DNA from 3 places in the Fretibacterium sp. OH1220_COT-178 genome. Region 1 is predicted to be linked to each of the others. Evidence: riboswitches for the same ligand, from Rfam matches in the RefSeq annotation. Region 1 holds a riboswitch; each other region holds the start of a gene.
The links. Region 1 has a riboswitch for cobalamin ahead of EII26_RS11545 (methylmalonyl-CoA mutase family protein). Riboswitches for the same ligand answer to the same signal wherever they lie in the genome.

Region 2: another riboswitch for cobalamin. It lies ahead of EII26_RS04790 (sirohydrochlorin cobaltochelatase); the one in region 1 lies ahead of EII26_RS11545 (methylmalonyl-CoA mutase family protein).
Region 3: another riboswitch for cobalamin. It lies ahead of EII26_RS04720 (ABC transporter substrate-binding protein); the one in region 1 lies ahead of EII26_RS11545 (methylmalonyl-CoA mutase family protein).

Annotation. Positions count from the first base shown of each region.
Region 1 is NZ_RQYL01000032.1:16,447-23,184, reverse strand. Features, by position in the region: gene EII26_RS11545 (methylmalonyl-CoA mutase family protein) at 1-1,581, opposite strand, end outside; cobalamin riboswitch at 1,698-1,906, opposite strand; gene EII26_RS11540 (dihydrodipicolinate synthase family protein) at 2,080-2,976, shown strand; gene EII26_RS11535 (Type 1 glutamine amidotransferase-like domain-containing protein) at 3,189-3,788, opposite strand; gene EII26_RS11530 (NAD(P)H-dependent oxidoreductase) at 3,899-4,531, opposite strand; gene EII26_RS11525 (flavodoxin family protein) at 4,528-5,016, opposite strand; gene EII26_RS11520 (carbon-nitrogen hydrolase family protein) at 5,271-6,089, shown strand; gene EII26_RS11515 (ATP-binding cassette domain-containing protein) at 6,325-6,738, opposite strand, start outside.
Region 2 is NZ_RQYL01000008.1:733-7,470, reverse strand. Features, by position in the region: gene EII26_RS04805 (flagellin N-terminal helical domain-containing protein) at 1-1,015, shown strand, start outside; gene EII26_RS04800 (flagellar protein FlaG) at 1,139-1,522, shown strand; gene EII26_RS04795 (Rpn family recombination-promoting nuclease/putative transposase) at 1,609-2,619, shown strand; cobalamin riboswitch at 2,715-2,913, shown strand; gene EII26_RS04790 (sirohydrochlorin cobaltochelatase) at 3,040-3,882, shown strand; gene EII26_RS04785 (precorrin-2 C(20)-methyltransferase) at 3,967-4,656, shown strand; gene EII26_RS04780 (hypothetical protein) at 4,682-5,572, shown strand; gene EII26_RS04775 (precorrin-8X methylmutase) at 5,615-6,226, shown strand; gene cbiD (cobalt-precorrin-5B (C(1))-methyltransferase CbiD) at 6,234-6,738, shown strand, end outside.
Region 3 is NZ_RQYL01000007.1:69,776-76,513, forward strand. Features, by position in the region: tRNA gene EII26_RS04695 (tRNA-Gly) at 1-59, opposite strand, end outside; tRNA gene EII26_RS04700 (tRNA-Pro) at 83-160, opposite strand; tRNA gene EII26_RS04705 (tRNA-Ala) at 169-244, opposite strand; gene EII26_RS04710 (ABC transporter ATP-binding protein) at 325-1,089, opposite strand; gene EII26_RS04715 (FecCD family ABC transporter permease) at 1,083-2,171, opposite strand; gene EII26_RS04720 (ABC transporter substrate-binding protein) at 2,155-3,192, opposite strand; cobalamin riboswitch at 3,366-3,544, opposite strand; gene EII26_RS04725 (ROK family protein) at 3,583-4,545, opposite strand; gene hemB (porphobilinogen synthase) at 4,823-5,797, opposite strand; gene cobA (uroporphyrinogen-III C-methyltransferase) at 5,799-6,738, opposite strand, start outside.

The DNA.
Region 1 (6,738 bases):
AAGGGTCCGCTTCACCGCCCCCTCGTCGCGGGACGCACGATGGCGTCGGACCGCTTCGGTCCGCACGGCACGCAGAGCCGCCCAGTCCGGCTCCGCGAACTCGGGCAGGGACTCCGCGGGGTTGGGGTACATGTTGGTGCCCACGGCGCGGTCGGAGCGCTGGGCAAGCCGCTTGAAACGCTGCTGCAGCATGGCCTGGACGTCGTGCTGGATGGCGCCCTCGCAAACGCCCTTCAGGAAGCCGCCCTCCGCCTCCACCTTCTGCAGCGCCTCCCAGACCTTCCGGGCCAGCTCGTCCGTCAGCCTCTCCACGTACCAGGAACCGCCCGCGGGGTCCGTCGGCTGGAGCAGGTTGAACTCCTTGCGGAGCATCACCTGAGCGTTGCGCGCGACGCGGCGGGAGAACTCCGACCCCGGCCGCAGCGCCTCGTCGAAACAGCCGACGGTCAGGCCGTCGACGCCGCCCACAACGCCGGAGAAGGCCTCCGTCGTGTTGCGCAGCATGTTCACGTAGGGATCGTACACGGTCTTGGTGAAGAGGGAGGTGCGGCCGAAGATCTCCGCCCGCTGTGCCTCCCCGTCGCCGCCGAAGCTCGAGGCGATCCGGGCCCAGACGCAGCGCGCGGCCCGGATCTTGGCGACCTCCATGAAGAAATTGGAGCCCAAGGAGAACTCGAATCGAAGCCGGCGGGAGAACTCCGCGACGTCGATGCCCCGCTCCTGAAGCGCCCGCAGGGTCTCGATGGCCGCGGTCATGGCGTAGGCGACCTCCTGAACCGCGCTGGCCCCCCCGTTGTGGAGGACGGAGCCCCGAATCAGGATCGTTCGCAGCGGGGTTTTCCGCTCACGGGCCCAGACGATCGTCTGCGTCATCTCGTCGAAAAGCGCGGCGAGGGAGGCCGGAAGGGCGCCCCGCTCCAGGAGCGCGGCGAGGGGATCCGCCCCCACGCACCCCGTGAGCTCGCCAAAGGGAATCTTCCTTTTCGCGGCAAGGGCGTCGAGCAGGGCGAGGAAAGGCAGTGCGGACACCCCCGCATGGATATAGAGGGGATGGCGGCCCGGCAGATCTTCGAGCAGTGCCTCCAGGTCCTCGAGGGAGGATACGGAGACCCCGGCGGCGACGGCCCCCTCCGCATCGGCATCAAGCCCCTCCAAGGTACGGCGGTCCAGGACGAGGGCGACGGTCGAGGCTCCGCGGTCGAGCTCGTGTACGATGGCCTTGTGGGCCTCCTCGGGCAGAGTCTCGTCGCAGAACTGAGCGACCTCCCAGGGACGCCGAAGGTTGCCGGACGCAGAGGCTCCGCGCAGGGGATAGGCCCCCGGAAAAGCCCGGGGTGCCTCGAGGTCCCGGGTATCCGCGTTCGTGTAGAGAGGGTTGAGCGTAATCCCCTCGTAGGTGGAGGTGAACATGCTCTTCTCGAAGGGCGCCCCCTTCAGGGCCGCAACGGCCGCCTCCTTCCAAGCCTCGTAGCTCGACGGGGCGAACTCGCCAAAATCGACCTCGGGCAGGGGCATCGGGGCTGACGCAGACTCGGCACAATGGTGCCCGTCCTCCGATTGCCTTACCTTTTCGTTGCTCATACAGACATTCCTCCCGTTCGTGATGCTGGAGCGCTAACACACATTTCCGGGAAGGCCTTACTCCCTCCCGGAAACGCGCTCGCGGCGCAACCGAAGCCCCTCGTGCCCGAGCACGAAAAGAACCCGCTCCCCCGGCCGGTCTCCTGGCTCTCGTTCCTCCTAATGCCGCATCTTCCCATCGCCGGGCGACAGTGACGTCCTGCGGGGTCGTCCCGAGTTACAGTGGCGGGGCCGCTCCGGTCTTGCACCGGATTCCCTGGCTGCCGGGGTCCTCTCTGGTTTCTTCCATTATATCAAAGAGGCGCCGCAGGGCGCCGCAAACGTGCTTCGTCATCGAGAGAGGGACGGCAGCACGCTATAATGGACGAAAGTCCGTGAAGAATCACTCTCCGGGCTTCCGCAGTGGAGACCGCATCCTTGACGGGCGGCATGGCACCCCCCAATACGTCGTTCCTCTGCCCTTATCGCCCGAGCTCTGACAACGAAGGAGGATTCGTGATGAAGCCGCAATTTCTGGTTCCGACCGTAACCGCGTTCGACCCGAAGGGCAGGGTGGACGAGGAGGCCAACCTGAGGATCTACGACCGCCTGATCGCGGGCGGGGTCGACGGCATCGTGCTGCTGGGCAGCATCGGGGAGTTCTACGCCATCCCCATGGACGAACAGAAGCGGATGGTCGGCAGCGCGGCCCGGCACATTGGGACCCGCTGCAAGCTGATCGTCGGGACGAGCGCCATGCGCGTGGAGGACTGCATCGAACTGAGCAATTACGCCCACTCTCAGGGCGTGGAGGCCGTGATGACCATCACGCCCTACTACTTCGACCTGAGCGACGCAAGCGTGGAGCTCTTCTACGACAGGCTCGCCGCCTCCACCCCGGCTCGGGTCTACCTCTACAACTTTCCGGCCCGGACGGGGTACGACCTCAAGCCCTCCGTGGCTCTGACCCTGGCCCGAAAACACAGCAATATCGTGGGCTACAAGGACTCCATCGCCTTCATGGGGCACACGCGCGAGCTGGCGAACACGCTGCTGCCGGAGTTTCCCGAATTCGAGATCTACAGCGGGTTCGACGAAAACCTGGCGCACAACATCCTGTCCGGCGGCGCCGGGTGCATCGGCGGCCTCGGCAACGTCGACCCCGCGCTGTGCGCCGCGTGGCTGCGGGCAATCCTTGGAGGGGACTGCGGGGAGATCGCCCGGTGCCAGAGGCGCATCAATCGCCTGATGCGGATCTACGACGTCTGCACGCCCTTCATCCCTGCGATCAAGCAGGCCATGGTCCTGAACGGGTTCGAAATGACGGCGCACTCGGCCTTCCCGCTGCTTCCGCCGGACGAGCGTCAGGTGGAGGCCATAAGGGCAATTTTGACCGAGGGGCAAGAGCCCATGTAAGCCGATAGACAGCTGAAGCAAGCTTCGCTCGGTTGCATCTTTTCTATGCAGTGGATATGCAGTATCCCCCGGTGCGTTCAAAAAATACTTTTTCGCCTCGCCTGTTGCCGCTTGACAAGGACTTTTTAATCAAAATGACAAAATGGAGAAGCGATTGGATTTTTATCCAATCGCTTCTCTAAAAAACAAACCTATTTGACAGGCGAGAATTTTTATACATTCAGCTTTCTTTTCTCTCCGTTTTCAACTAAAATCGCCTGCGAATTATTGAGTGCACATATATTCAAATTGGGATACTCATCAAGAATCTGTTGAGAGCATTTTTCGAATGGAGGACACAGGTAATGAGGAACTACATAGAAATCAATCAAATTTAACCCTGAATAGTCCTTTTGCGAAAAATCTTCAGGCACTTCGTCCATTGGCTTTATGTACGAAAGCTCCTTCGCACAAACTATTGCTCCTCCCGACTCTCCCACGTATAGTTTCCCATCATCTAGGTGCTTCTTTATTAATTCATCGACTCCTGTTTTTTTCAATTGGTCAATCAGGAAAAATGTATTGCCACCAGTAAAATAAATAACATCTGCACTTTCAAAGGCTTTATGAATTGCATCTATTGGTGCCGTTGAAATCTCAACCTCTGCGATATTCGCATTCATCTTTTGCCATTGCTTTCGTGCCGAATCCACATACCCCTTATAACTCTCATTTATTGAAGCGGTTGGTACAAAAACAACATTCTTTCCAGCCACCTCCCCTTTTAAGAAAGATCCTACTTCTGCAAAGTGAGAACACAAAAATAATCTCATAGATTCCTCCCAGATATCAAAGAAATATTCTCTTTAATATATATTGCCATGTCATTGATCTTCCATTCTATCAATCGCCAAGCCCTTACAACGACAATCCTGTGCCATACCTATTCCGGCTTTTTCCCCAAATCCTTGACTTTTCCGCCGTTTGCCTTAATCATTCGTCGCCATCCCATTTGCGCTCCGAATTTATATAAAAAGCGCGGAAATGCAACGGATACATAATTATTCTCTTGCACTTCCCCCTTCATGACAACATCCGAAAGGTCTGCCAATGCCTTATCAATCGGCGCTTTTGGCCCATGTCCGGGGTTCAGCTTTGGCATCATTGCCAATCCTCCGCCGCCGCCAACGCCAATGCCGCCGCTCCATATAAAACTGGCTTTTAAACTCCAATTCTGCAGAAGTTTTAGCGCTAACTCGGCTTGTATTCCCTCATAAAAACCACAATTCGCAATGCCATAAATATGTATCTGTGGATTGTTTATACATGCTTCTTCCAACTGAATCAAACAAGCCAGCAGATGTCCCGGAATCCCATCCAAATAAAGAGGATACGCAAACACCCATGCATCTGTTTTTGCCAATTCTTCAATTGCTTCTTTGGAGATTTCAGATGAATGAACTCCAAAGTTTACGATCTCTGTCTTTTCCGCCAGATATTCTTTTAAGTCTCCTAAGAGCGCGCTACTGGTACTGTTGGTTACTTTCGGACTCCCATCGATTAACGCAATTTTCATAAAACAACGTTCTCCAATTCTTCCGCCGTTTCGTAGAAGTAAACATCTTTTACCAAACCATCGTAATTATCTGCGTTTGCCTTCAACAGTCTTCTGGCTGTTTCTTTCTCTACATCGGTAATATTTTCGCCGTAGAGGTGCGACGACATGGTAATGATATTTTTATATCTCCGTTTATGGCGCATCTTTCCTTTTCGTATAACAAAATCCGGATGGATGTAGGAAAGGGCCCGATCCTGTACCATTTTTACAAAAGGACTGACACTGCCGTAACAACAGCGACTCACCAAAATCAATTCCAAACAATTCCCCATGTCCCTTCCTGTTTCTTCGTAACCGTCATGCAGTACACATTTACCCGGCGTTTTTACCCAGCATCCAAAACAACCAATACAATGACGAATATCGCCCTTGGGCTGAATGATCTTATATTCTCCTTCTATCGGGACACTAAAATTTTCAAGATCTGTTACGATAAGCTTCATTTTCATTTGCTCCCATAAACTGTAGGATAATTTAGGGGTGATTACAAGCCAAGTAAGCTTGTAGGAGGGGAAAGCCCGAGAAGGAGCCGCCCGAAATGAACATTTGCCGCCCGGCGACCCCCAAGACCAACGGCAAGACGGAACGAGTCAATTGCGTCCCAGAGGCATCTCGGCTTTCGTACCCCAAATGGGGCCTTTTTCAATTTACCTGTTGCGTTTGGATTGACAATCTACCAGAGAAGGAGAAGAAAATCATGAGCCGTTTTACGATTGCCGCCATACAGATCGACACGCAGGACGACAAGAGAGAAAATCTCGGCAAGGCCGGCAAACTCATCGACGAGGCGGCGAAGCATGGAGCCCGGATGATCGCCCTACCCGAGAACATCGACTTCATCGGAAAAAAGGAGGGAGCCCTCTCGAACGCGGAGAGCATCCCCGGTCCGACCACGGAATTTTTTTCGGAGAAAGCCAGGGAACACAAAATTTGGCTCCATTGCGGCAGCATCGGAGAGCGAATTCCGGGGGAACAAAAATTGTACAATACGTCCCTCCTGATGAATCCGTCCGGGGAGATCGTGGGGCGGTACGAAAAAATTCACCTTTACGACGTCGCGATCCAAAATGGCCCCTCTACCAGGGAATCGGACACGAGAAAGCCCGGAAAGGACATCGCGGTCTGCGACACGGAATTTTGTAAAGTGGGCCTATCCATCTGTTACGACATGCGCTTTCCGGAACTCTATCGGATCATGGCGCTCCGGGGCGCCCTGGTTATGTTCGTCCCCGCCAACTACACGCTGTTTACCGGAAAGGACCACTGGGAGCCCATCCTCCGAACCCGAGCCATCGAAAATCAATGCTACGTCGTAGCCCCCGCACAGATTGGGAAAAAACCGGCGTTCCAGGCCTATGGCCGCTCCATGGTCATCAACCCCTGGGGCACGGTGATCGCGACGGCCGAGGACCGCGAATGCGTCGTCTACGCCACGATCGATACGGACTACGTCGAAGCCATACGCACCCAGCTCCCCAGCCTCCCCAACCGTCGGCCCGAGGCCTACAGATGGTGAACGGACGACAGGTCGCCTCCCCCGGCCCCGGGAAGCGACTGCGCTCCGCCTGAAGGCGGGGAAATGGGGGAAATCGCTTCGTCTCGACTTTCTTTGCCGATGCCCCAGCGGGACCGAAAGCGCGTTAAAACGCCTCAAACCTTTGAGACGACGAGGCGATGAAGGAGCTCATGGAGGATTGCGCGAGGCGGAATGGGGGCGACTTTGTCCCACCACGGCCGGTGCCCTCAAGGCGTCAGCCCTCGGAAGGGTCCTGTCCGGCCACTGAGGACAAAAAGCTCAGGATCTCCGCCTCGGCCTTCACAACCTCCGGGCTGAAATATGAACGCCGGGCCAATGGCGGGGCAAGGACCTCCCGGAGAACCCGCGTCGGCTCTCCGCCGAGCAGCAAGAGCCGGTCGGCGATCAGGAGCGCATCCCTGGGGTTGTGCGTGACGACGATCAAGGCGAAACGACGGCATCGCCACAGGGCATTCAGGTCCTCGAAAAGCCTCAGCTTCAGGGCGACGTCCAAGGCGGAAAAAGCCTCGTCCAGGAGCAGCAGGTCGGGGTCCGTCAGAAGCGCCCGCGCCAGGTTGAGGCGCTGCCGCATCCCACCGCTCATCTCGTGGGGCCGGAGGCGCTCCGCCCCGGACAACCCCAGACGCGT
Region 2 (6,738 bases), on a different contig from region 1:
CAAAAAGGGCATCAAGTTGCGTGATCTGGACAAGTTCTGGGATGCCCAGGGTCGCTTCATGCTGACCGACCCCCAGACGATCACCATTACACAGGGTGACGGTAAACAGGCAAAGATTACTCTCTATGCCAATGACACGCTGGGTGATGTTGCAAAGAAATTGAGAGATGCCATCGGAAATAGCGAGGCTAAAGGCGGGCTTGGGCAGGCTCAATATCTTGCTGACCCTGAAGGGGCTGTCAACTTTGCAACTTTTGTCGAGGGGAACGAGCTGAATACGTCTGAGTCTGTGAACGGGACGTTCGTGATTCGTACGGTGATTCCAGGAACGACGGGACGTCTCAGTTTCGCGGGAGATGAGGATCTGATCAAGGCTTTTTCTCTCAACGTTATCCAAGAGGCGAGGGAAAGCGACTACACGGTGGATATCGCAAATGCCCACACTGGAGAGATAATTGTCTCTGGAGCCAAAACGACAGGCAATCGTTTGGTCGGTGTGTTGCACCCGAATATTGATGTGGAGTTTGATGCATTGACAGGAGTAACGGCAGCTTGGAGTGCAGCTGGCAAGAGGTTCTCGTATGTCAACAAAGAAGGCTCGACGATCCTTCACCTTGCGGACAACACGACGGTGTTCCAGATCGGCGCCAACGAGGGCGAGGATATGGGGATCAACATCGGCGACATGCGCGCTCATGCCCTGGGCCTGAACGAGGTCCTGGTCACCGACCGCGAGTCCGCGGCGCGCTCCATCACGGTGATCGACAACGCGCTGGACAAGGTGTCGACGCAGCGGGCCAAGCTGGGCGCCTACCAGAACCGCCTGGAGCATACCATCAACAACCTCACGGTGGCGGGCGAGAACCTGACGGCGGCCGAGAGCCGCATCCGCGACACGGACATGGCCAAGGAGATGATGAACTTCACCAAGCTCAACATCATGCTCCAGGCCGGCAACGCCATGCTGGCGCAGGCCAACCAGCTTCCGCAGCACGTCCTGAGCCTGATTCGTTAACCGTACACTCCGTCTTTGAGAGGGCTGTTTAGCGGCCCGTATCGACTTGAGGGAAAGGGGTTTTCGTTCCCTTTCCCTCTCCTCTCAAAGTTGCGGCAAGTTTGACGAAGGAAGGTGAGGGCTATGGAGGTTCGTTTGACTCCGGGCGGGGCGACGATTCCCGAGGCCCCACCCGCTGAGGGTCTGCCCCTGCGGCGTGCTTCGGGCGTCGAGCCCGGGGCGGCGGTGCCGCCCGAGTCCGCCGAGAACTCTCCGGACCCGCTGTTGGAGTTGGACAGGGAGGGGCTGAAGTCCCTCCTGAAGAGGACGGCCGATCTGGTCGAGAGCCTGACGCCGAGCAACCGGCACCTCAAGTACGAGGTGATCGACGAGGCGGGCATGGTCCAGATTCAGGTGATCGAGACCCTAGACGGAAACATCGTCCGCAAGATTCCCGCGGACGAGATCGTGAAGCTGGTCTCGCGGATCCGCGAGACGCTGAACGAGCGGCTGGACGTGGTCGTGTGATGCAAAGCCCTCCCTCCGGGGAGGGCGTTTTGCTATACTGTAGCCGAAGTTTTAAAGCGAATGGGGATCCGAAGCGAGGTGAGGCTGTGGGAAAGGGGCTTGGCAGCGGCTCGGATGGGAGCCTTTTGAAGCTGACGCGGGAGGAGCGGCGCGAGATGCTCCTTCTGGAGGAGCGGGGGGAGCTGCCGACCGAGATCGACCGCTCGACGGACCTGTTTTTCCGGTTCCTTCTGGGGCGCCCCTCTCGGACGCACCTTCTTCTGGATCTCGTCAACGCGATCTTCGAGACCCTGGGACATCCTCGGGTGAGGCGGTTGGAGCTTGCGGAGACGGAGCTTGCCCCGGAGGGCTGGAGGAGGAAGCACGCCCGTCTGGACCTCCGTGCGGTGGACGAGCATGGCCGGCATCTGAACATCGAGCTTCAGCGGGAGGGGCACGAACATTTTGTCCCGCGCTGCCTCTATTATTGGGGGAAGAGCTATGTGCGTCAGCTGGGCGCGGGGAGGAGCTACCACGACCTGAGGGCGACGGTTCTGATATCGCTGCTGGGTTTTCCCCTGTTTCCGGAGGAGCGTCCGGGGGTGTGGGACTTTGTCCTGACGAACCCGGTTACGCGGAAGGTCCTGACGTGGGATGAGCTGCTGGTTTATGTGGAGCTGAAGAAGTTCCGGGACGGCATCGATCGGATCCGGGAACGGATGAAGGCCGATCCGACGCACAAGCTGACGGACGAGGAGCGTTTGGCGGTCTGGAGCGGTTATATGAGCAACGATGGAATGGGGGTGAGTCTGATGCGCACGGCGTTGTCCGGGGACAAGGTTTTTGAAGAGGTGACGGCTGCGGAGCGGGAGTATTGGGGTACGCCGGAGTACCGTTATTATCAATTGCGGGCGCAGATGGACGAGCTGGACCGTCGGGCGATCGAGGAGACGCGGATCAAAAAGGCGGAGCAGCGGGGCATGGAGCAGGGCATGGCACAGGGCATGGCACAGGCCAAGCGGGAGACGGTGCGAAACCTTCTTCGGATGGGGGTGGATGTCCGTACGGCCGCCGAGGCGACGGGGCTCCCGATCGAGGAGATTGAGGGGTTGCGTTAGCTGGAGCCTGCCGTTGCTCGTGTCGCGGAGGCTCTTCCTTCGGGGAGGGCCTTCTGCCTTTGTCCAGCTGCCTTGCTTGCGTTGACAAGCCTGGGCTGGTGTGGTTGAATGGAAATCGTAATGGATGCCGAATATGTCCTTGCAGACTCGGGAAGCGGGTGCGACGCCCGCGCGGCCCCGCCACTGTAGCCCGGACGAATCCGCACGGAACACCCACTGGGGAGGCGCTCCCCGGGAAGGGGCGGAGGAGGAAGAGGGGAAGTCAGGATACCGCGTCTGCAGGCGAGAGGGAGATATTGTTTGCGTGGGCGAACTCCTTTGCAGATGACCGGTGCTGTGAAAGAGCGAGACACGACTCGGGTTCGTGTCTTTTTTTGTGCCCGCTGCGCCGCCGGTGCGTACGAAGGGGGTATATAAGCGATGAAATCCTCCGCTTCGCCTCACGGAAGGGCGAGGCCCGACAGGGCGGGCATCCTGGTCGTCTCGTTCGGTACCTCCGTGCCCGAGGCCCGCAGGGCCATCGACAACCTCGTCGACAGCGCCAAAGAGGCTTTTCCCGAGGCGCAGGTCCGCCTGGCCTTCACCTCCAACATCATCCGCAGAAAGATCGCCCGCGAGCAGAACGTCGGGATCCCGACGCCCGCCGAGGCCCTGGCCCGGATGCAGGACGAGGGGATCACCCGCGTCTGCGTGATGCCCACGCACATCATCCCCGGCGAGGAGTACGACGACATCCGGAGCGTCGTCGACGCCTTCGCCTCCATCCGGGGCAAGTACGGGTTCCGGAGGATCGCCCTGGGGTCCCCTTACCTCCACAGCGTGCCCGACTGCGACCGCATGGCCGAAATCCTGGCGGCCCGCTTCGGGCGCCGGCTGGAGGACGAGGGGACCGCGATCGTCCTGATGGGGCACGGCACGCCCACCCACAGTGCCAACGCCATGTACTGCCAGCTCCAGCTGGCCCTGGACCGGATCGCGGACGGCCGGTTCTTCATCGGCACGGTGGAGGCGGCGCCGACGATCGAGGACGTCGTCCGCGGCCTCAAAAAACACCCCTCCGTCGGGAGGTTGGTGCTCTCCCCGCTCATGATCGTCTCGGGCGACCACGCCAATAACGACATGGCGGGCCCGGATGACGACTCCTGGCTGCATCGGCTGAGGAGGGAGGGCTACGAGAATGTCGAGCCCCATCTTGTGGGGCTGGGCGAGGACCCGCGGATGGCGGAGGTCTTCGTGGAGCGCATCCGCGAGATGCTGCTCTGAGCCCTGCCGCCGAGCTCCGGCGGGGGCGGGACCGTAATGGTCCGGAACTTTGTTGGCCGGGATTTTTTCATAGGGAGTGATCGCTTGAAGCTGATCGTTGCGGGCGTAGGTCCGGGCGACCCGGATATGGTGACGGCGGGGGCGCTTCGCGCCCTCGACGAGGCGGATCTGGTGCTGATCCCGCACTCGCGGGACGGCAGGCCGAGCGTGGCTGCCGCCGCTCTGCGCGGGCATCTGAGGGAATCGGCCGCCGTTCCGGTGGTCTTTCCCATGGTGCGCGACGCCTCGGTGCGCGACGCCGCTCTGCGCGAGCGGCTGGAGGAGCTCCGCCCGCGATGGGAGAGGGCGGAGACCGTCGTGCTGCCGGTGATCGGGGACTCGGCCCTCTACGCCACCGGCGCGTACCTCTACGAGGTCTGGCGCGGGCTGGTCCCGGGTTTGGAGCTCCGCCTCGTGCCCGGGGTCTCGGCCCATTCCCTGGCCGCGTCCTGTGCCCGGAGGTTCCTGGCCCTGGGCGAGGACGTGCTCTGCGTCATCCCGGCTACGGCGGAGCCGGCGCGCATCGAGGCGGCCCTGAGGGCTGCGGACGCCGCCGCGCTCTACAAGCCCAGCGCGCTGGGGGAGGGGCTGAGGCCGTTGGTGCTGGGAGCGGGGCCCTGGCGGGAGACGGTCCGGGTCGACCGAGCCGGCCTGCCGGACGAGAGCGTCCTTTACGGCGATCCGGCCCTGGACCCTGCCGAGGAGTATTTGTCGGTGTTGCTGCTGTGGAGGTAGCGGCCCCCTCTCGGGGTGAGGGGTCATGGATTGGCGGGCGCTTCTTGTCGGCGAGCTCTGGCTGACGCTCGACATCCTCCTGGGACTGCTGATCGGGGACGTCGTCCTGAGGCTCGGGCTGGCGGATCGCCTGATGCGGAGGATGATGCCCTGGCTTCGCCGGCACGGGATCGGTCCGGTGCTGGGGCTCTCCCTGACCCTCAGCCTGGGTTCGGCCAAGACCGGCGCGGCGCTTCTGGCGTCCGCTCTGGACGAGGGGCGGATCGATCGCCGGACGGCCCTGTGGGGGACGCTGCTGCTGGCCTTCCCGGGGTACCTGCGCCGATGGCCCGCCACGCTGGTGCTCTCGGTGAGCATGGCGGGGCTGGCGGGCGGAATCTTCGCCCTGACCCTCATTTTGCGGAGCGCGGTCCGGTTCGTGATGGTCCTGGGCATCCTGCGGGCGCGGGAGACCGGCGCGCCGGAGCCGGAGGCCCCGCCCCCGGCGCGGCGCGGCGTCTCCGGGCTCTGGCGGAAGCTCCTGAAGACCCTGCCGCTGGCCTGGTTCTTTTACGCCGTCGCGTTCACGCTGGTCCCCTATGCGGAGGAGGCGCTCCGGAGCCGGTTCATGGGGGGGACCTTCCTGCCCCTTGCGGGTTGGACGGTGGCGGCGGCGTCCATCGCCCACGTCTCCGCGGCCCTGGCGCTCGCGGGCGGGAGCCTGGCGGCCGGGGAGCTCTCCGTCGCCCAGACGGTCTTTGCGCTGCTGCTGGGGAACGGGTTGGGGATCGTCACCCGCGCGCTTCGCCAGAATGCGGGCTACTATTTCGGCCTGTTCCCGGCGGGGCTGGCGCGGTCGATGCTGTTCTGGAACGTCGCGACGGTGGCTTTTTTGTCGTTGGCGAGCCTTCTGTTGGCCGCGCTGCCGCTGCTGTGACGTGCGTCGTTGAAAATTGCGGATGGGGAGGCGTTTGGCGGAATGAGACCGGAGGAGATCGAGCGGGCCAGTATGGCCGTCATCGAACGTGAGATGGGGGACTGGACGGGCCCCGAGGAGAACCTTCCCGTCCTCAAGCGGGTGATCCACACGACGGCGGACTTCGACTTCGTCCGGAACCTGGTCTTTTCGCCCGACGCCGTGAGGCTGGGGCGCGAGGCGCTGCGGCGGGGCGTCACGGTGGTCACCGACACGGCGATGGCGGCGTCGGGGATCTCCAAGCCCTCCGCCGCGCGCTGGAACGTACCGGTGGTCTGCCGAATGGCGGACCCCGACGTCCGGGACGAGGCGCTGCGCCGCGGGGTCACCCGCGCCGTGGTGAGCATGGAGCGGGCGGTTGAGGAGACCCCGGACGCGATCTTCGCCATCGGCAACGCCCCGACGGCCCTGATCCGCCTGTGCGAGCTGGTGCGGGAGGGCGCGGCCAGGCCCTCCCTGGTGATCGGCGTGCCGGTGGGGTTCGTCAACGTCGTGGAGTCCAAGGAGATTTTGGTGGGCACGGACGTGCCGCACATCGCGGCGATGGGCCGCAAGGGCGGATCGCCGGTGGCCTCGACCATCGTCAACGCGCTCCTCTACGGAATGGAGCCATAGGAGGGGCATGGCCGCGGGGGGCGCGAAGAAACTTCGGGAGGGTGTGACGACGGGCGCCTGTGCGGCCGCCGCCGCGAAGGCCGCCGTGCTGCGCCTTCTCACGGGGTCGTGCCCGGCTCAGGTGGAGGTGGAGGGCCCGACGGGCCGGAGGTTCCTGCTGGACATCCTGCCGCTTCCCGACGGCGGCTGCGGGGTGGTCAAGGACGCCGGGGACGACATCGACGCCACGCACGGCCTGACCGTCTGCGCCTCGGTCGAGCTTGGCGACGGCCCGGGGCCCGTGACCTTCGCGGCGGGGCCCGGGGTCGGGACGGTCACGCTGCCGGGTCTGAAGGTCCCTCCGGGCGAGCCCGCCATCAACCCCGCACCGCGCGGCATGATAGCCAACGCCGTGAGGGACGCCGCGGGCGAGCGCGCCGCGCGCGTCACGGTCTCGGTCCCCGGAGGCGAGACCGTGGCCAGGCGCACCTTCAACCCGCGGCTGGGCATTGAGGGCGGAATCTCGATCCTGG
Region 3 (6,738 bases), on a different contig from region 1:
TCGAACCCGCGACCTACGGCTTGGAAGGCCATCGCTCTAGCCAACTGAGCTATTCCCGCGTCGACACACTGTTGGTCCGCGCTGGTCGGGGCGAAAGGATTTGAACCTTCGACCCCCTGCTCCCAAAGCAGGTGCGCTGACCAGACTGCGCCACGCCCCGAAAAATAATGGTGGAGCTGAGGAGATTCGAACTCCCGACCTCTTCCGTGCGAGGGAAGCGCGCTCCCAGCTGCGCTACAGCCCCGTTGCAAACAACAGAGAGTATTTTATACGCCCCTCCCGATCTTGTCAACCAAGATCTTGAGCGAGCCGTCGCAAATGCGTTCAACGCCTCAGAAGGCGGACGTGCCTGTATCCGTCCTCGGTCGTCACGACGGTCTCCACGTCGTAGACCTCGCGGACCGCCTCGCGGGTGAGGACCTCCGCGCTCTCGCCGAAGGCGTGCAGCCGCGCGTCCTTCAGCATCATCAGCTTGTCGGCGAACATCGCGGCCAGGTTCAGGTCGTGGATCGAGAGGATCACGGCTAAAGAGCGCTCCCGGGCCAGCTCCCGGATCAGCCCCAGGATGAAAAGCTGGTTCTTCATGTCCAGGCTGCTCGTGGGCTCGTCCAGGATCAGCAGCCCCGGTTCCTGCGCGAGCGCCCGCGCGATGGCCACCCTCTGGCGCTCGCCGCCGCTCATCGCGTCGAGGTGCCGGAACGCGAACGGCTCGAGCTTCATGCGTTCGATCACCCCGAACGCGATGTCCCTGTCCCTCCGGCTCAGCCTGCGGCCCGCGAAGGGAATGCGCCCCAACAGAACGGCGTCGACGACGGTGATGCGAAAGGCCGGCGCGGCGTACTGCGGCACGTACCCGATGCGCTCCGCCCGCTCGCGCGGGCTCATGGCGGCCACATCGACGCCGTCCAGCGTCACGCGCCCCTCCGACGGCACCAGAATCCGATTGAGGCACTTCAGCAGCGTCGTCTTTCCGGTCCCGTTCGGCCCCAGAAGCCCGAGGACCTCCCCGCGCCGAAGTTCGAAGCCGACCTCGGAGAACACCCTGCCCGCGGCCGGATAGACGAAGCCCAGCCCCTCCGCCCTCAGCATCGCCGCGCCCTCCTGCGCCCGCTCAGGATCAAATGGATGAAGAGCGGCACGCCCAGAAAGGAGACCACGATCCCGACCGGAACGCTCACCGGCGCGAGCACCGTCTTTCCGACGGCGTCCGCGGCCAGCAGCAGCAGCGCCCCGCACACGGCCGAGAAGGGGATCAGAAAGCGGTGGTCGCCCCCGAACAGCAGCCTGGCGATGTGCGGCGCCAGGAGCCCGACGAAGCCGATGACCCCCGTGAAGCTGATCACCGCGGCGGTCATCAGGACCGACGCGACCCCCACGAACATGCGAACCGCCTCGGGATCGATCCCCAGGCTCCGGACCAGCTCGTCGTCCCCCGAGGCGATCGCGTCGAGCTTCAGCGCCACGCGATGGACGGCGCAGCAGCAGACTGCGACGAACGGAAAGGCGGCCCCGACCTCGCCCCAGGTCGTCCCGTTGAACGTCCCGAACGTCCAGTGGACCACCGCCGCCAGGCGGTGCTCCTGGGCGAAGAACTCCACCGTGGACGTCAGCGCGCTGAAGAAGTAGTTGAGCGCGATCCCCGTCAGTACGATCGTCTCGGGCGCCATGCCCACCTTCTTCGAGATGCCGTAGACCAGGGCGACGCACAAAAGGGACGCGGCGAACGCGCACAGGACGATGCCGACCTTGCCGCCCACGAGGGTCCCCGAGCCGAAGACGATGCACATCGAGGCCCCGAACGCGGCCGCCGCCGATATACCGATGGTGAAGGGGCTCACGAGCGCGTTGCCCGTGACCGCCTGCATCCCCACGCCCGAGACCGCAAGGGCGGCGCCGGCGAGGACCGCCATGGCGATCCTCGGCAGGCGCATCAGGACGACGATCTTGTACGCCGCGGACTCCGCGCCGCCGGAGTCGAGACGCCCCCCGACCCAAGCGGAGAGCGCCCGCAGCACCTGGGCAAAGCTCGTGTCGGCAACGCCCAGGGTCGTGAAATAGAGCCCCATCATCAGCACGGCGCCTACGCCCGCCGCCAGCATCCCGGCCTTGCGGCGGCTGCGGCGCTCGTAGGCGGCCCGGATGTCCGGCGTCTCGCTAGTCCTCGAACCCATAAGCGGGATAGGCGTGCCCTTCGATGTAGTCCAGCTTCTGGTACTTCACGAGCCAGTCGCGGAACACCTGCTCGGGATGCAGGTCCGGCAGCAGGTCGGGATAGAGGAACTTCGCCACGTACATCGTCCCCACCAGCTTGGAGGCCCCGCCGTGGACGTAGTGCGACAGCAGCAGGATGCGGCCGTTCTTCACCGCGTCGATCTCGTCCCAGCCGGGCCGGCCCGTCAGCTCCTTCCTGATGGCCTCGTGCTCCTCCCGGGTGGGCGGGTAGTAGGACGAGTACACGTTCGGCGCGGAGACCTTGACGATGGCCTCGGGGTTCTTCGCGACCACCGCCTCGGGGTCCACCTCGACGTTCTTCGACGTCTTGAAGACGTTGTCCGCGCCGGAGAACTCGATCATATTGAAAAAGTAGTTGCCCGGGATCGTCGTGTTCCCGATCCTCCGATACTCGAAATAGAGCGTCTTCTTCTTCACGCCCTCGAGCCTCGTCCGGATGTAGTCGAGCTTGCTCGTGAAGTAGTCCGCGAGCTCCCGCGCCTCCGCGTCCCGTCCGAAGATGCGGCCAAGCAGCGCGCAGTTCCGGGCGAACTGGTCGGTGTAGTACGCGTCGACCACCAGGACCTTGATCCCGAAGTTCCCGAGCTGGCGCTCGGCCTCCTCGTAGGCGCCGTTGCCCGTCAGGATCAGCACCTCGGGCGCGAGCTCGACGATCTTCTCGTAGTTCAGCTCCCTCTGGCTCTTTCCGATCACCTGATTCTCCGAGAAGCGGTTCCTCCAGGACTCCTTGTCCTGATAGATGTTGTAGTCCACGCCGACCACGCGGTCGAGCGCGCCGATCGCGTTGATGATCTCCGTGTTGTACGCGTTGGCCACGACCGCCCGGGTCACGGGGTCCGGTATCTCCACCTCGCGCCCGATGCTGTCCTTCACCGTCTGGGTCGCCGCCTGGGCGACGCAGGTCCACACCAGGACCGCCAGCCAGGAGACGACCAGCCTCACTCCGATCTTTCCCTTCATGTTCCCTACCTCCATCATCGTCCGTTCTCGGGACGCCGGCTATTCCCGAACTCATCCGGATTCGTCGCCATCCCGGCATAAAAAAAACTTCCCATCCCTCGAGGATGAGAAGTCCATGAACAGTGTGCCGGCGCCCACCGGCGCACGGAACGCGGGAATCCCCCCACCCAAGGACCGCAAATCGTCGCCGAACGAGTATCCTGACTCCGCGGATCGTCCCTCCGGACGCCTTCTCGCTCCGGTGGGAGCAATGGCCCGTCCTTCGGTCCCCGCTTACAGTAGGGGTAAGCCTGCGTCGGATTTGCACCGACTTCCTGCGCTCGGCTCGCCTATTCGATTGTGCCCTGGATTGTATAGCAGGGCCATGGGCGTGTCAAATACCCGCCCGCCTCAGTCCCCCGCATTCTGCATCGCGGCCATGGCCGCTCCGATCAGGCCCGCCTTGTAGCCCAGAGTGCAGCTCACCAAACGGGTCGAACGCTCGCCGCAGCCACCGTAGACCTCGGCAAAGACCTTACGGCGCAGGGGCCCCAGCAGGCGTTCGCCCTGCTTGCCCACACCCCCGCCCAGGCTGACGACCTCGGGCTGGAGCCCGTTGACGATGTTCGCCACGCCGCAGGCCAGGCAATCCACGTACTCGTCCACCACGCGCGCGGCCGCCGCATCTCCCCGCTCCGCGGCGACGAAGGACGTATGGCCTCCGACCCGCCCCTCCTCCCCGGCCAGGGCGTTCATGAGGCTCTTCGGATGCGCGGCCATGGCCTCGCGCGTCAGGGCGATCAGCCCCGTCGCCGAGGCGTAGGCCTCGAGACAGCCGAGGCGCCCGCAGGTGCAGGGCCGGCCGCCCCGGACGATCACCATGTGCCCGAATTCGCTTGCGGCGGAGTTCCAGCCCGTCCAGATGCGTCCGTCGACGACGAACCCCGACCCCACGCCCGTGCCCAGGGTCAGAATCATGGCGCTCGACGCCCCCTTGGCGCTGCCCGCGCAGACCTCGCCCAAGGCCGCCGCGTTGGCGTCGTTCTCCACGCGGACGGGCAGGGAGAGCGCTTCGGAGAGCAGCTTTCCCAAAGGAAAGTTACGCCAGCCCAGATTGTTGTTGTAAGCCACCACTCCCGATTCGGGAACCACCGTGCCGGGACACCCGACCCCCGCCGCCCGGATCTCCGCGCGCGCAACGCCGGACGCGGCAACGGCCCGGCCGACAGCCTCCACGATGTCCCCGAAGACCACCTCCTGAGGCCGGTCGGCCCCCGTCGGCAGGTCCGCCTCCCCGACGATGGCCCCCGACCCATCGACCACACCCGCCTTGATGTTGGTCCCGCCAATGTCCACCCCAAGGTAAAAAGCCACGGCCGCACCCTCCCCTGCCCGCCGTCCTCACGACGGCGACATTCTAAGAAAACGCCGGGATTCAATCCAAAAAGCTTGTCCGTGTGGCGAATAAACTTGCCGGTCCCTCCGCTATCGCAATGGCGGAGGCACGGGCCGAAGCCCCCATGTCGATATCCAGGAAAGCGCCGGAAGTTTTTCATGTGGATTTTTCACATCATTTTACAGGTTTTTCGTTTCAATCGGCGTTTTCCTGAAATTATGGCACCGCACGGCACCCCGGGCAAGGGGAGCCCGCCTACAGCCGGCCCTCCCGTATCCACTCCGCCAGGGACAGCGCATGGTATGTGACCAGGACGTCCGCTCCGGCCCGCACCAGGCAGACCGCGGCCTCGGACACGGCGCGCTCCTCGTCCACCCAGCCCCGCTCGGCCGCCGCCTTGATCATGGAGTACTCGCCGCTGACGGAGTACGCGCCCACGGGGACGCAGCTCCGCTCCTTGACCGCCCGGAGCACGTCCAGATACGGAAGCCCCGGCTTGACCATGATCATGTCCGCGCCCTCGTCCACGTCCAGCTGGGCCTCCCTCAGCGCCTCCCGGACGTTTCGGGGATCCATCTGGTAGCTCCTCCTGTCCCCGAACGCCGGTGCCGAGCCCGCGGCCTCGCGGAACGGGCCGTAGAACGCCGAGGCGTACTTCACCGCGTAGGAGAGGATCAGCGTGTCCTCGAACCCCGCCCCGTCGAGGGCGGAGCGGATCGCACCGACCCGGCCGTCCATCATGTCGGACGGCGCCACCACGTCGGCCCCGGCCTGCGCCTGCGACACGGCCGTCCGGGCCAGAAGCTCGAGCGTCGGATCGTTGTCGACGGTCTCCCCCTTCAGCACCCCGCAGTGCCCGTGCGACGTGTACTCGCAAAGGCAGACGTCGCCGATAAAAATGATGTCGGGAAAATGCCGTCTTCCCACCGCCAGAGCTTGTTGGATCACGCCCTGTTCCGCCCAGGCCTGGCTTCCGATTTCGTCCTTGTGCTCCGGAACGCCGAAGAGCAGCACGGCCCCGACCCCTGCCTCGGCCACGCGTTCCAGAATGCGCGGAAACGTGTCCGGGCTGTAGCGCATCTGCCCCGGCATCGCGGGGATCTCCTCGGCGATGTTCCTCCCCTCCCGGACGAACACGGGATACACGAGCATGGACGGCGAGAGCCTCGTCTCCTTCACCATATCGCGGATGGCGGCCGTGCGCCGCAGCCTCCTGGGCCTCAAGATCATCTCACAAATCCTCCCCCTCGTTCCTCGTCTTGACTGTCGTCCTGATTGTCGCCTCAATCAGAGCCTCGAGCGTGGCGGCTGCTGCCGTCGTCACATTGGAAAACCCCGCCTCCGCGGCCGCACGGGCCGTCATCTCCCCGATGCAGACGGCCCTGAAGCCGCCGCGATCCCAGCCGTCCGGCAGGCAGTCGGCAAGCCCCCTCACGGTGGACGCGCTGGTGAAGACCGCCGCGTCGAAATCCAGGGACGGAAGCCCCGCCGCCGCACACCGCGTGCGGTAGACGGAATGCTCCCGAAAGGGCACGCCGCGCGCCTTCAGACCCTCCGAGAGGCCCGGCGCCCCCGTCTCCGCCCGCAGCAGCAGCACGTCCCCCCCGCGCGCCCGGTCGGCCAGCCCATCGGCCAGATGCGCTCCGTCGCAGACCTCCGGAACGTAGTCGACGCGCAGCCCGCGCGCCCTGAGCGCGTCGCGCGTCGCCGGCCCGACGGCCGCCACGCGCGCGTCCCCGATCTCCCGCACGTCGCGCCCCTCCTCCGCGAGCAGAGCGAAGAAGGACTCCACCCCCGCCGCGCTGGTGAACACGATCCAACCCGCCCCCCCGATCCGGGGCAGGGGCCCCGGCAGGGTCTCCGTGCAAATGCAGGGGAACTCCAGGACCTCCGCGCCCGCGTCCCGCAGCATCCGGGCCAGCCGGCCGGAGCGCTCCCTGGGGCGCGTGACGAGCACCCGGACGCCCGAGAGAGGGAGACGGTCCCGCCAGCCGAGCCGATCGGCCAGGGTCACCGTCTCCCCCACGACGAGCACGGCGGGCGGGCGGATCCCCGAGGCTCGAATGCGCTCGGGCAGGGACTCGAGGGTCCCGGCCAGCAGACGCTGGCGCGCCGTGGTCCCGCGCTCGACCGCCGCGGCGGGCGTGGCGCCGGGCATCCCGGCCTTAACG